3 regions of the Streptomyces sp. NPDC039424 genome follow, and region 3 is predicted to be linked to each of the others. Evidence: riboswitches for the same ligand, from Rfam matches in the RefSeq annotation. Region 3 holds a riboswitch; each other region holds the start of a gene.
The links. Region 3 has a riboswitch for cyclic di-AMP ahead of ACZ7L0_RS14335 (M23 family metallopeptidase). Riboswitches for the same ligand answer to the same signal wherever they lie in the genome.
Positions count from the first base shown of each region.

Region 1 (4,851 bases), on a different contig from region 3:
TGCTCGCGCGCTTCGTGCGACCGGGCGCGAAGCACCTCTATCAGCTGTGGCGGACCAACCGCCGCGGCGGAAGCGCCGGTTCGAGCAGCTAGCCCGCCGAGGGCGGCTGTCCGGACGGGTGCACGGTTCACCACCACGAAGTGACGGAAAACGTCCTGGGGAGGGACTTCGTGATTCAACCGGTTGCAGTCATCGGCGCCGGGCCGTTCGGCCTGTCCACCGCCGCCCACCTGCGGGCGCGCGGCATCCCCGTACGCGTCTTCGGCGATCCCATGGTCAGCTGGCGCGACCACATGCCCGCCGGGATGTTCCTCAAATCGACCCCGGCGGCCTCCGACATCGACTGCCCGCAGCCCGGCCACACCCTCGTCGACTACTGCGACGCGGCGGGCATCCGCCGGCTGGTGACCGACGAGGACATCATCCCCGTGGAGACCTTCGTCGCCTACGGCGAGTGGTTCCAGCGGAAGCTGCTTCCCGACCTGGAGCGGGTGCGGGTGGTTTCCGTGGACCGTGGCACGGGCGGCGGCTTCGAACTGAAGCTGGACTCCGGGGAGTCGTTCACCGCCCGCGCGGTCGTGGTCGCCACCGGCCTGTCCGGGCTGGCCCACCTCCCGGCAGAGCTGGCGTCGGCGGCGCCGGACGGCCCCAGCCCCACCGGCCCGGTCTCCCACAGCTCCCAGCACCACGACCTGACCCGGTTCTCCGGCAGGGAGCTGATCGTCGTCGGCGCCGGCCAGTCCGCGCTGGAGACGGCGGCCCTGGCGGCGGAGGCGGGCGCGCGGGTGCGGGTGGTGTCGCGGGGCCGCGGCCGGGTCGCCTTCGGCGCCCCGCCCTGGCACCAGCCGAGGCTGCGCCCCGAGTCCCCCTTCGGCCGCGCCTGGTCCCTCTGGGCGCTGACCTACTACCCGCACCCCTACCGCTACCTCCCGGCCCGTACCCGCCACTACCTGGTCCGCCGCGTCCTCGGCCCGCTCGGCGCCTGGTGGCTGCGCGACCGCTTCGAGGACAAGGTCGAGGTGACGGAGGTCGAGCGGGTGGTCGGCGCGGACGCCTGCGACGGCAGCCCCGTCCTCACCGTCCGCGCCCCCGCCGGTCACACCATCCGGCTCCCCGCCGACCATGTGATCGCGGCCACCGGCTACCGCGTGGACCTCGCGGCCATGGACTTCCTCGGCCACGAACTGCGCACCCGGCTCGCCGTCAGCCGGGGCACGCCCCGCCTGGGCGCGGGATACGTCTCGTCCATCCCCGGCCTGTACTTCACCGGCCTTCCGGCGGCGTCGTCGTACGGCCCGGTGATGCGCTTCGTCTGCGGCACCGGGTTCGCCTCCCCCCGCCTGACGAAACACCTGGCGGCGGCCCACCACTGAGCCACCCTGCCCGGGCTCCGCCCACACCCAGGAAGGCCCGGGCCACCCCAGCCACCAGCCCGCTCGATGTCCTCACCGTCTCGGTCGCCAACGTGTTCAACCGCCCCCACACCACCATCAAGGAGCCCGCGGGCACCACTTGGGGCTGAGAACGGGGGTGAGTCGTGGGGGCGCGGGGTCCGTATTCTCTGATCATGGCCGCACCCCCCGCATATTCACTCGTCGCAACCGACCTCGACGGAACGCTCCTGCGCGGCGACGACACCCTCTCCGACCGCTCCCTCGCCGCCCTCGCGCGGGCCGGGGAAGCGGGGGCCCGGCACCTCGTGGTGACCGGGCGCCCGGCACCCCGGGTACGGCCGCTGCTGGACGACCTCGGTTGCACGGGGCTCGCGGTGTGCGGCCAGGGCGCGCAGGTGTACGACGCCGGAGCCGACCGCCTGCTCTGGTCGATCACCCTGGACCGGGAGCTGGCGGAGACCGCGCTCGGCAAGATCGAGGCCGAGGTGGGGGAGGTGTACGCGGCCGTCGACCAGGACGGTGTGGACGGGCTCACGCTCATCGAGCCCGGCTACCTGATGCCCCACCCGACGCTCCCCGCCGTACGGGTCGAGCGGCGCGCCGACCTGTGGCGCGAGCCGATCAGCAAGGTCCTGCTGCGCCATCACGCCCTGTCCGACGACGAGTTGGCGGCCACGGCCCGTTCGGTCGTGGGGTCGCTGGCGACGGTCACCATGTCGGGGCCCGGGACCGTCGAGCTCCAGCCGTGCGGGGTCACCAAGGCGACCGGGCTGGCGCTGGCCGCCGAGCATCTCGGGCTGAGCGCCGAACGGGCCGTCGCCTTCGGGGACATGCCCAACGACATCCCGATGTTCGACTGGGCCGCCCACGGTGTGGCGATGGCCAACGCCCACCCCGAACTGAAGGCGGTGGCCGACGAGATCACCACATCGAACGAGGACGACGGCATCGCCGTCGTCCTCGAAAGACTCTTCCCCTGACAGGGCCCTGAGGGGCCCTGCGGGTCAGGTCAGTACGCGCCGAACACGTTGTCGATCGAGCCGTAGCGGTGGGCGGCGTAGTTGCAGGCGGCCGTGATGTTCGCGACCGGGTCGTAGATGTTCCACGACGTACCGGCCACGTGGTAGGCGCGGAACGTCGGGTCGATGACCTGCAGCAGGCCCTTGGACGGGATGCCGGCGGCGGCGTTGGAGTCCCAGAGGTTGATGGCGTACTGGTTGCCCGACGACTCGCGGATCACGTTGCGGTAGATGCCGTAGTACGTACCCGGGATGCCCTTCTGGGCCATGACCGCGAGGGACTGGCGGATCCAGCCGTCGAGGTTGTTCGAGTACGTGACCGCGCCGGCGGTGGCCGCGGTGGGGGCGGTGGTGGGGGCCGCGGAGGCGCTGGTCGCGCCGATCAGCGGGAGGGCGAGCACGGCGGCGCCGGTGGTGGCGGCGGCGAGCTTGCGAGCGAGGCGGGCGAAGGGGGCACGGTGCTGAGCGGCAGCAGACATGGCGAAGTTCCTCTCCGTCGCCTGCGAGGTGAGCTGTCGGGTGCGGGCTGGGAGGTGCCCGGCCGTGCCGCCCGAAGGCGACACGACTTAACCCCGAGCCGTTCCGGGACGACGGATGCCGTCCGGACCGGCGACTTACCTGGTTCCCCCGCTCCTGCCGTACGCGAATGAGTTCGTCGAGTGGGTGCGATGGGCGGCGGCAGGATTCGGCGTTCCGCCCGGCGGACCGGAACGTATGCGAGAGCACATGTCCGGAACAAGTGCCAGATGCATACCTCGTCCTAGTTGACCTTGTTCTGGGGCGTATGAGGCACTTGATCCTTTGCGTCTGCCAAGCCTCAACTGGCCAGTGGTGAAAGGTGGAACACCGGGCGGGTCGGTGGGATGCGCCGAACCGGTGACGTGACCCAATTCACGGAATAGCAATAGCGGCAAATAGGGCATGAGGGACGCCGCATTGGGTAAGTGCATCGGGCGTGCAGGTGAGGGTCGATGAGGGTCGAGCTGCTCCAAGCGGCGCAGTCGCGTCGTACTTCCTGGTAAGTCGATAAATATCCACCCTTATCGACCGATCGAAAACATAACGGTGGGCGCCCTCGGTGATCGAAAGCTGACCGGATACGCTGACTCGAGTGAGGGCAGCGACCTATCGACAAACCGCGTAATCGCCAGCAGACACCAGCAGACAGGAGACCCCTCGTGACCGTCGTCGGGCCATTCGGGCTGAGCGTGCGGGACCAGGCTCTGGAAGCCGATGTCCAGGCCGGACTGGCGGCTGTCGAGGAGGGCCTGCTCGAAGCCACCAAGAGTGAGGTCCCCTTCATCACCGAGGCCGCGCAGCACCTCGTACGCGCGGGCGGGAAGCGGTTCCGGCCGCTGCTCGTGATGCTCGCGGCGCAGTTCGGGGACCCGTACGCGCCCGGGATCGTGCCCTCGGCCGTAGTCGTCGAGCTCACCCACCTCGCCACGCTGTACCACGACGACGTCATGGACGAGGCGGCCGTGCGCCGCGGGGTGGAGAGCGCGAACACCCGCTGGGGCAACTCGGTCGCCGTCCTCACCGGCGACTTCCTCTTCGCCCGCGCCTCGCAGATCCTCGCCGACCTCGGCCCCGAGGCCGTACGGGTGCAGGCCGTGGCGTTCGAGCGGCTGGTCACCGGGCAGATCCTGGAGACGGCCGGGCCGCAGGACGGCCGGGACCCGGTCGAGCACTACCTGGACGTGCTCGGCGGCAAGACCGGCTCGCTGGTGGCGGTCTCCTGCCGCTTCGGCGCGATGATGTCCGGGGCCGACGAGACCGTGGTCGACGTGCTGACCCAGTACGGCGAGCGGCTCGGCGTCGCCTTCCAGCTCGCGGACGACGTGCTGGACATCGCCTCCGACTCCCACGAGTCCGGCAAGACCCCCGGGACCGACCTGCGCGAGGGCATCCCCACCCTGCCCGTGCTGCGCCTCAGGGAGCGGGCGGCACGGCTGGGACTGCCCGAGGACATCGCCCTGTGCGACCTCCTCGACTCCGACCTCACCGACGACGCCCGGCACGCCGAGGCCCTGGCCGGCCTGCGCGCCCACCCGGCGCTGGAGCAGGCTCGCCGCGACACCGTGCGGTACGCGGAGGACGCCCGGGCGGCGCTGGCCCCGCTGCGCGAGTGCGACGCCAAGGCCGCGCTCATCCAGCTCTGCGACGCGGTGGTCCACCGGGCGGGCTAGCCACCCCCGTGCCGGTCCCCCCGCCCCGTCCCCTACGGGTCGGTGGAGCTTCCGCCCCTCCGTGTCATACCGCAGGCGTACGTGGAGTTGGCTCCCGGGTCTGACGATTCCTCACGGCCGATTTGGTCAGATGGAAACCACGGAAATCACCACTCCTCACCGATTCGGGTGAGAATGGCGGCACAAGGGTGGGACGAGTGTGAGGACAGCCGCCGCCGACGACGGAGGTAAGGCACACATGGCACCGTA
Region 1 is NZ_JBVKAI010000019.1:8,037-12,887, reverse strand. It holds gene ACZ7L0_RS34160 (carboxylate--amine ligase) at 1-92, shown strand, start outside; gene ACZ7L0_RS34155 (NAD(P)-binding domain-containing protein) at 171-1,373, shown strand; gene ACZ7L0_RS34150 (HAD family hydrolase) at 1,568-2,374, shown strand; gene ACZ7L0_RS34145 (transglycosylase SLT domain-containing protein) at 2,404-2,892, opposite strand; cyclic di-AMP (ydaO/yuaA leader) riboswitch at 2,896-3,068, opposite strand; gene ACZ7L0_RS34140 (polyprenyl synthetase family protein) at 3,592-4,602, shown strand; gene ACZ7L0_RS34135 (LolA family protein) at 4,841-4,851, shown strand, end outside.
Region 1: it holds a riboswitch for cyclic di-AMP, as region 3 does, so the genes downstream of both, ACZ7L0_RS34145 (transglycosylase SLT domain-containing protein) here and ACZ7L0_RS14335 (M23 family metallopeptidase) in region 3, are expected to answer to the same signal.

Region 2 (4,851 bases), on a different contig from region 3:
TCGACCGGGTGCTCGCCCGCGCGGAGGCCGACGGGACGACCCCGCGGGCCGCCGCGCACGCCCTGGTGGCCGACCGGCTGCCGGTGATCGCGGAGCGCTTCGGCCGGTACCGCTGACCGGGCGGCCGGGCGCTTCGCCGCCGCGCCCGGGTGACCGTTTAGGGTGACCGCGTGGCGAGAGTGCGGTTGAGCGTGGCGGAGCGGCGGGAGGAACTGCTGCGGGCCGCCGTCGAGCAGATCGAGGCGCGGGGCGTGGCGGCGGTGCGGATCGCCGACGTGGCCTCGGCGCTCGGTGTGAGCAACGCGCTCGTCCTCTACCACTTCTCCACCAAGGAACAGCTGGTCGCCGCCGCGTTCACGCACGCCGCCGAGGGCGACCTCGCGCACCTGCGGGGGCTGCTGGGCCGCCGTACGACCGCGCTGCGCCGGTTGCGGGCCGCCGTGCGCTGGTACGCGCCCACCGGTCAGGCCAAGGGCTGGCGGCTGTGGATCGAGGGCTGGGCGGTGGCGCTGCGCGAACCCGCCCTGCGGGAGGTCACCCGGGAGCTGGACAGGCAGTGGAAGGCCGCGCTCACCGAGGTCATCGCCGAGGGGGGCGGCGCGGGCGAGTTCCACTGCCCGGACCCGGCCGCAACGGCCCTGCGCCTGACGGCCCTCCTCGACGGTCTCGCCGTCCAACTGACCTCGTACGCGGGCGCGGTGCCCCGCTCCCGGGCCCAGCGCTGGGTGGACGAGGCACTGGCCCGCGAACTGGGCCTGGACCGCGAGGCAGTGGCGGAGGACTGAGGTGAGCGGGTGACCGGGTGCGGCCCACGTTGGGCCGGTCACGTCCGGCCGAGTGCGTTCCCCGCCCCCCGTCGGCGGGGAACGCACAGACGCCGGACCCCCGGAGGGGACCCGCTCAGGCCACCACTCCGATCCGCATCCTGATGTCGTCCGGGGACAGTGCCCCCTTGGCCGTCACATGGTCACCGGAGGACTCGCCGCGCAGACGGCGGCCGATCCACGGGACCAGGTACTCGCGGGCCCAGTGGACGTCGTCGCGGCGGACGTCGAGCGTGCCGCGGGGCGGGAGCGGGGGCCAGGGCTGCTCCGGGTCGGCCGGGACCTCCAGTCCGAGGACCTGGCCGGCGCGCAGGGCCACGCGCGTGTGTCCGTCGGGCGAGAGATGGAGCCGGTCGTGGTCCCAGGCGCGCCGGTCCTGGATCGTCTTGAGGGACCACAGGTCGAGCACGGGACAGCCGTACCGGTCGGCGATGGCCCGGACGTGCCCGTTGTACGTGGCGATCTTGCCGCGCAGATGCTTGAGCACGGGCACACCGCGGGTGTCGAAGCCGGTCGTCACCAGGACCGTACCGGCGACGGAGACGAGCCGCGCCACCGACCGCTCGAAGCGCTCGGCCACCTCGTCGGGGTCGGTGCCGGGCCGGATGATGTCGTTGCCGCCCGCGCAGAAGGACACCAGGTCCGGGGCGAGTTCGACGGCCCGCGGGACCTGGTGCTCCACGATCTGGTCGAGCAGTTTGCCGCGCACCGCGAGGTTCGCGTACCGGAAGTCGCCCTCGGGCCGCCGGTCCGCGAGCAGTACCGCGAACCGGTCGGCCCAGCCGACGAACGCCCCGTCGGGGCCGGGGTCGCCCACGCCCTCGGTGAAGCTGTCCCCCACCGCCACGTACGACCCGATCACTGATCTGTTGTCATTCTTCGAATCGTCTGCCACGTCGGACCATGATTCACCTTCCGATGTGACCTACGCGACCGTAATACGGGGTTGACGGTCGGTGAGATAAGCCACTGCCCCAATAAGCGTCATCCGGGAATACGCCACACCCGGAAGCCGGTGATCCGGAAATGGCTCCCACGGTCCGACGGTCGGCACACCGAAGGCCGGACCCGGGGATCAGGGGTCCGGCCTTCGGTGGCCTTGATGGCCCGCCTGTCAGGCGACGGCGACGCCGTGCGAGCGCAGGTAGGCGACCGGGTCCACGTCGGAGCCGTAGTTCGGCGTGGTGCGGATCTCGAAGTGCAGGTGCGGGCCGGTCACGTTGCCGGTCGCGCCGGAGAGGCCGACCTGCTGGCCCGCGGAGACGGTCTGCCCGGCCGAGACGGAGAGCGCGGAGAGGTGGCCGTACTGGGCGTAGTAGCCGTCGGCGAGCTTGATCACGACCTGGTTGCCGTAGGCGCCGCCCCAGCCCGCGGAGACGACCGTGCCCGCGCCCACGGCCTTGAGCGGGGTGCCGGTCGGGACCACGAAGTCGACGCCCGTGTGGTAGCCGCTGGACCACATGCTGCCCGCCACGTGGTAGCCGGTGCCGACGGCGGCGCTCGCCACGGGGAGGGTGAAGCCGGTGGCGGCGCCGGACGACGACCGGGACCGGGTCTGCGACGCCGACTGCGAGTCGGACTTCACCGACGGCTTCGACGAGGGCTTGGACGGCGACTTGGCCCGCGAGGCGGTCGAAGAGCCGGTGGAAGCGGAGGACTCGGTGCTCGTCGGCGCGGCCTTCTTGCCGAGGCTCAGCTTCAGGCCGGGGTGGATCAGTGAGGGGTCGCTGCCGACGGCCTCGCGGTTGTCCTCGTAGAGCCGGTGCCAGCCGCCGCTGACGTGCTGCTCGTCGGCGATCCTGGAGAGGTAGTCGCCGGCCTTCACCGTGTAGGTGCGCACTTCCGACTGCGCGGTGGAGGTCTTCTTCTCGGCCACCGGCACGGCCTGGACGGCCTTTTCGGGAGCCGAGTCCTTGGCGGGGGTGGCGGCATGGGCGCCGGTGGCACCCATGAGGGGCAGGGCCAGCGCGGCGCCGCCGGTTCCGGCCACGGCGATCGAGCGGGTGAAACGCCGGTTCTTGGGACGGCGGTGCTTACCCTTCGCGGGCATGACGGGTTCCTCTCCGGCGCCTGCGAGGTGAGCTGTCGGGTTCGGGCTGGAGATGCCCGGCCGCGCGGTGCGCGGCTTCACCCCTAGCCTGTTCCGGAGACCGGAACAGGCAGTCGTGCCTGGTGGGTCCCCCGCTCCTGCCGGGCACGGGTGAGTGTGTGCGGGTTCCGGGCGGCGGCAGGATTCGGCGGTCCGTCCGGAGTGGTGGCGAACGTAAGCGAGCAGGACACACAGGGACAAGCGGATGGTTCCCTCTGTCCGTGTTTCGCTTGATCCGTTATGGGAATTCCCGGTCACCCTCCGTGAATTCCCCCTGGCTTCGCGCCCTCAATTCCCAGGAAAACCCTGCGAATTACGTGGACATGACGCGCGACGCTCGGTCACCACTATGACGCTCCTCACCCACCCGTCCCCCATGTCCCGCTATTACATGGCGAGTTGTGATGAAGGGGCTAATTCAGGCAGAAGACTCAGATGCGACGCAGACGGACAACCGTCGCATCGAAGTCACCGCGCAGTCCGGTGCGCAGTCCGTGGTGCAGCAGGACGGCACCCCGGTGAACTTCGCCCGTTTCGCGGCATTCGTACGCTGCCGTGGGGTCGAGGCCGCTGAGCCTCAGCGCCGGGACCGGCTCGCCGTACCGCTGTGCCTGGAGCCAGGCGAGGACGACCGCCTCGTCCCCGAGGACGTACTGCAACGCGCTCAGCCCGCCCTCCGGGGGCCGCAGCCGGTAGAGCTCGCCGCGCTGCACGACCGGACGGATCTCCTTGTAGAGCTCCACCCACTCCCGGGCCTCGGTGAGCTCCTCCTCGGTCCACTCGGAGAGGTCGCCGCCGACGCCGAGGACTCCGGCCATGGCGCTGACGAAGCGGAAGCGCAGGGTGCTGACCCGGCCGTTGAGCTGGGTGTTCGGACTGTCGGTGACCCAGGCGGCCATGGTCCGCGCGGGGTGGATCTGGCTGAAGCCGTGCTGGATGGCGAGCCGGTCCAGCGGGTCGGTGTTGTCGGAGGTCCACACCTGGTCCGTACGGCTCATCACGCCGAGGTCGATCCGGCCGCCGCCGCCCGAGCAGGACTCGAAGGCCACGCCCGGGTGGGCCGCCCGCAGCCGGTCGAGCAGCGCGTACAGGGCGTGGACGTGGTCCACCCACAGCCGCTGCGGGTACGGCTCGCCGGGCCAGCCCGCGTCGGTGAAGCAGCGGTTGAAGTCCCACTTCACGTAGTCGACCGGGGCGTTGGACAGGAGACCGTCGAGTTGCCGCCAGAGGTACTCCTGGACGTCCTCACGGGCCAGGTTGAGGACGAGCTGATTGCGGAATTCCGTCCGCTTTCGTCCCGGTTGGAACTGCACCCAGTCGGGGTGGGCGCGGTACAGCTCACTGTCGGGGTTGACCATCTCGGGCTCGACCCAGATGCCGAACTGCATGCCGAGGGCGTGCACGTAGTCCGCGAGCGGCTTGAGGCCGCCCGGGAAGCGCTCGGGGTTGGGCGTCCAGTCGCCGAGTCCGGCCCGGTCGCTGGTGCGGGCGCCGAACCAGCCGTCGTCGACCACGAAGAGCTCCACGCCGATCGCGGCGGCGCGCCGGGCGAGGGTGGCCTGCTGGTCCTCGGAGATGTCGAAGTTGGTGGCCTCCCAGGAGTTGAACAGCACGGGCCGGTCCCGGTCCGCGTCCGGGATGACGTACGCCCGCTGGTAGGCGTGCCAGGTGCGGCTGGCGCCGCCGAAGCCGCCGTCGCTCCACAGGCCCGCGAAGACGGGCGTGGTGTACGACTCCCCGGGCGCCAGCGCCAGCAGGCCGGAGTCGTCGTAGCCCGCGCCCCCGGTGATCTGCACGCGCGCGTCGGGGAGTTGGGCGACCGCGATCCGCCAGGACCCCGACCAGCCCAGGGCGCAGCCGTAGACCTCCCCGCGCTCCTCGGTGGCGTCGGTGTCGAGCGCGACCCAGGGCAGGTGCTGGTGGCCGGTGTGGCCGCGG
Region 2 is NZ_JBVKAI010000001.1:232,468-237,318, forward strand. It holds gene ACZ7L0_RS01150 (glutamate dehydrogenase) at 1-116, shown strand, start outside; gene ACZ7L0_RS01155 (TetR/AcrR family transcriptional regulator) at 171-785, shown strand; gene ACZ7L0_RS01160 (SGNH/GDSL hydrolase family protein) at 901-1,686, opposite strand; gene ACZ7L0_RS01165 (M23 family metallopeptidase) at 1,939-2,874, opposite strand; cyclic di-AMP (ydaO/yuaA leader) riboswitch at 2,879-3,037, opposite strand; gene ACZ7L0_RS01170 (alpha-galactosidase) at 3,345-4,851, opposite strand, start outside.
Region 2: it holds a riboswitch for cyclic di-AMP, as region 3 does, so the genes downstream of both, ACZ7L0_RS01165 (M23 family metallopeptidase) here and ACZ7L0_RS14335 (M23 family metallopeptidase) in region 3, are expected to answer to the same signal.

Region 3 (4,851 bases):
ACGCCCCGTCCCCCTGGAGCGCCCGCACGATCCCCTCGCAGATCTCCTCCAGCTGTTCCACCTGATCCGGCGCGAGGTGGTCGAACAGCGAGGCCCGGACGGTCTCCACATGGCCGGGCGCCGCACGCTCCAGTACGGCCATCCCCTCGTCGGTGAGGGCGGCGACACTGCCCCGCTTGTCCCACCGGCAGCTCTCGCGGCGCACCAGCCCGTCCTTCTCCAGCCGGGTCACCGCGTAGGTCAGGCGGCTGCGGGTGATCTTCAGTGCCTCGGCGAGTTCGGTCATACGCAGGCGGTGTTCCGGTGTCTCGGACAGGGTGGCCAGGATGGAGTAGTAAAGATGCGGCATGCCCGCGTCCTGCTGGAGCTGCCGGTCCAGCGCGTCCTCCAGGAGATGCGTCGCGGCCACGTACGCGCGCCAGGCGCGCTGCTCCTCGGGGGTGAGCCAGCGGGTCGTCATGCGGCCAGTGTAGGTTTGTTTCAAACTTGAACCAAGAGCCATGTCCGTCGGCCTGCCACCTGGCGGCTTTCTGTCCACCTTCCGCCCGCCTTCTGCCCGCCTTCGTCCGTCCTCGGAAGAGAGTGCGTCGATGCCCCGTCCGTACGTCCTGCTGTCCGCCGCCGTCTCCCTCGACGGCTACCTCGACGACACCGGCCCCGACCGGCTGCTGCTCTCCAGCCCGGCCGACTTCGACCGGGTCGACGAGGTACGGGCGTCCGTGGACGCGATCCTGGTCGGCGCCGGCACCATCCGCGCCGACAATCCGCGGCTGCTGGTCAACTCGCCCGAGCGGCGGGCGGCCAGGCTCGCCGCAGGGCAGGCCGAGTACCCCCTCAAGGTCACCGTCAGCGGCTCCGGCGACCTGGACCCGGACGCGAACTTCTGGCACACGGGCGGCGAGAAGGTCCTCTACACGACCGACGAGGGCGCCGAGCGGGCCCGCGCACGGCGCCTCGCGACCGACGTCGTCCCGCTGGGCGCCGACCTCGACTGGCCGGCCGTACTCGATCATCTGTACGCGGTGCGCGGGGTGCGGCGCCTGATGGTCGAGGGCGGCGGAACCATCCACACGCAGCTGCTGCGGCAGGGCCTGGCCGACGAGCTGCACCTGGTCCTGGCCCCCCTGCTCGTCGGCGACCCGGCCGCGCCCCGCCTCTTCGGGCCCGGGGGCTACCAGGCCGGACGGCTGCGGCTGCTGGAGGCGCGGCGCATCGAGGACGTCGTCCTGATGCGCTACGAGCCCACCGCGCCCGGCACCGGCGCCGCGGCCGCCGCTGCCGACCGCCACTGGCTGCGGATCGCCTGCGAGCTGGCGGCGCTGTGCCCGCCCTCCGAGACGGCGTTCAGCGTGGGGGCGGTGGTGGTGGCCGCCGACGGGACGGAGCTCGCGCGCGGTCACTCGCGGGAGGGGGGCGATCCCGTGGTCCACGCGGAGGAGGCGGCGCTGGCCAAGATCCCGGCCGGCGACCCCCGGCTGGCCGACGCCACGGTGTACAGCAGCCTCGAACCGTGCGCCCGCCGGACCTCCCGGCCCGCGCCGTGCGCCCGGCTGATCCTCGACGCGGGAGTACGCAGAGTGGTCACGGCATGGCGGGAGCCGGACACGTTCGTCGCCGGGGCCGACGGGAGCGGGCTGCTGGCGGCCGGCGGCGTGGACGTGGTCGTCCTGCCGGAGTACGAGGCCGCGGCGAAGGAGCCGAACCGGCACCTGCCGAGCTGACCGCGAGCACGTGCGGGCACGGGCGGAAAACCGCAGGTCGAAAACCCGTGTACGAGCTGTCCTGCGCATGGCGTACACTGGAGTCACAACGACGCGGGGTGGAGCAGCTCGGTAGCTCGCTGGGCTCATAACCCAGAGGTCGCAGGTTCAAATCCTGTCCCCGCTACTGAAGGCTCAGGGCCGGGATCCAGTACATGGATCCCGGCCCTGAGTGTTTTCCCCCGGCGGCCTCCGCCCCCTGGCGCGCGAAGCAGTCAACTCGCCCGGTTTTCACCGGTGATGGCCGGTAAGGTCCCCTGTGAAAACGTTAATGATCAAGTGGAACAGCTTGGAAACTGACAGGTAGGTCTATTAACGTTCGATAACGCAGCGCGGTCGTCCCAGCCGTCACCCGAGACGGCTCCGTGCGCACTGCCGAATCCCGCGAGGGAACCGGGGAACCACCACCTTGGGGTGAATCACGCGTACACCATCGTGAACTCACGTTGAGTCCACGAGAGATATACGCGCGTAGGAGACCTTCCCGCTCCGAACCCGTCAGCTAACCCGGTAGGCGATACGGAAGGAAAGGAGCACGCCCGCGTGGCGTCAAACCGGCCTGCCCCCACCGCCCCGTTCGTGCCGAGCCAGCGCACCGAGACCTTCGGCTACGGCGAGTACCGCACCGACGAGGGCCCCTGGGAGGAGTGGAACCCCACCGAGGAGTCCCTCCCCCCGGTACGCGGCCGGCACCGCGTCAGCAAGCAGCGCGGCGGCGGACTCGCCCGCAGCTCCACCGTCCTCGGCGTCGGTGTCATAGCCGCCGTCGGCGCGGGCGGTATGGCCAGCGCCAACACCGGCAAGCCGCCGGTCTCCATCTCCCTGCCCGACATGGCGTCCGTCAGCTCCCTGCTGAGCGACGACGCCGGCGGCGCCAAGGCCGAGGCGGCCACCCTGACCCACGTCGGCGTGGCCTCCGCCGGCACCGACGAGGGCACCACCGACGCCGGCGAGGCACTGCGCAGCCGGATCATGGCCCAGGCCGAGCTGCAGCAGAGCCAGGTCGCCGGCAAGGCCACCGCCCGCGCCATGGCCGCCGCCGAGAAGCAGTCCGCCGAGGCGGCCGCCAAGGCGGAGAAGGAGGCCGCCGCCAAGGCCGCCGCCGCCAAGGAGAAGGCGGAGGACGCCGCCGAGAAGCAGGCCGAGGCCGACCGCCTCGCCAAGCTGGCCAAGCAGTACACGCTGCCGACCTCCTCGTACACGATCACCTCGACCTTCGGCCAGGCCGGCGCCATGTGGTCCTCCGGGTACCACACCGGCCTCGACTTCGCCGCGCCGACCGGCACGCTGATCAAGGCCGTCCACAGCGGCACGATCACCGAGGCGGGCTGGGCCGGTTCCTACGGCTACCGCACGATCCTCACCCTCGACGACGGCACCGAGCTGTGGTTCTGCCACCAGTCCTCGATCAACGTCAAGGCCGGTCAGAAGGTCGGCACCGGTGAGGTCATCGGCCGCGTCGGCGCCACCGGCAACGTCACCGGCCCGCACCTCCACCTCGAGGTCCACCCCGGCGGCCAGCCCACCGGCATCGACCCGATGGCGTGGCTGCGCGGCAAGGGCCTCACCCCCTGACCCCCACCTCCGGTCCCTGGCGGCCTTGACGACAACCCCCCGACGTCAGGGCTGCCGGTTTCCCCGTATGCGGAATGCCTGCCACCGGTTCGGTCGTTGAATCAAGGCATGACTTCTCCCCGCAAACTCGGCTCCTCCGACCTCCAGGTCTTCCCGCTCTCCCTCGGCGGCAACGTCTTCGGCTGGACCGCCGACCAGGCGCAGTCCTTCGCCGTCCTCGACGCCTACGCGGCGGCCGGCGGCAACTTCCTCGACACCGCCGACTCCTACTCGGCGTGGGTCGAGGGCAACGAGGGCGGCGAGTCCGAGACCATCATCGGCAACTGGGTGAAGGCCCGCGGCAACCGCTCCGACGTCGTCATCGCCACCAAGGTCAGCCAGCACCCCAAGTACCCGGGTCTGACCGCCGACAACATCAGGGCCGCGGCCGACGCCTCCCTGCGCCGCCTCGGCACCGATCACATCGACCTGTACTACACCCACTTCGACAAGACCGAAGTCCCCGTCGAGGAGATCATCGGGGCGCTCGACGGGCTGGTCCGGGCGGGCAAGGTCCGGCACATCGCCGCCTCCAACATCACGCCGGAGCGACTCCAGGAGTCCCTGGACTTCTCCGAGTGCGAGGGCTTCGCCCGGTACGTGGCGCTCCAGCCGCACTACAACCTCGTCTCGCGCGACACCTACGAGGGCCCCCTGCGCGACGTCGCCACCCGCGCCGGCCTCGCGGTCGTCCCCTACTTCTCCCTCGCCTCCGGCTTCCTCACGGGCAAATACCGCCCCGGTACGACCGTGGACAGCACCCGGGCGGCCGGTGCCGCCAAGCACCTGGAGTCCGAGCGCGGCAGGCGGGTCCTCGCCGCCCTGGACGAGATCGCCGCCGCGCACGCCGTCCCGGTCGCCACCGTGGCCCTCGCCTGGCTCGCCGCCCAGCCGACGGTCGCCGCCCCCCTCGCCTCGGCCCGCACGGTGGACCAGCTGCCGGCCCTGCTCGGGGTGGCGGAGCTGGAGCTCACCCAGGAGGAGCTGAAGAGGCTCACCGAGGCGTCGGCGTAGGACCAGGCCCTAGGCCGTGTCCGCAAAGTCCCGCCTGCCCCGCGACGCCTAGGTTCGGTACGGGTTGTACGCCGGATGGGCGACGTAGGGATACCCGTACCCGGACCCGTATCCGTACGCGCCCTGCACCCCGTACACCGGCCAGGGCGCCGGGACCACCGGTGCCGACGTCCGCGCCGCGTACTCCAGCGCGGGCCGCGCCACCTGCCGGCGGCTCCACAGCTCGTGCAGCAACTCCTGCTCCCGTACGACGAAGTCGGCGCCCGCCCGCCCGCGCCGCCCCCGGTGCCGCAGGAACGCCAGGGACGTCGCATAGGCCTCGTACTGCTCCACGGCGCGTGCCGCGGGCCTGCCGAGGTGGTGGCGGGCGTAGTCGCGGGCCAGCCGCCGCGCCCGCATCGAGCCCAGCGCGAACGGCTCGCCCGGACCCAGCCACCCGGCGAGGACATAGGCCGGCAGCTCC
Region 3 is NZ_JBVKAI010000005.1:19,668-24,518, reverse strand. It holds gene ACZ7L0_RS14350 (MarR family winged helix-turn-helix transcriptional regulator) at 1-460, opposite strand, end outside; gene ACZ7L0_RS14345 (dihydrofolate reductase family protein) at 591-1,721, shown strand; tRNA gene ACZ7L0_RS14340 (tRNA-Met) at 1,814-1,887, shown strand; cyclic di-AMP (ydaO/yuaA leader) riboswitch at 2,124-2,292, shown strand; gene ACZ7L0_RS14335 (M23 family metallopeptidase) at 2,304-3,335, shown strand; gene ACZ7L0_RS14330 (aldo/keto reductase) at 3,444-4,388, shown strand; gene ACZ7L0_RS14325 (PrsW family intramembrane metalloprotease) at 4,437-4,851, opposite strand, start outside.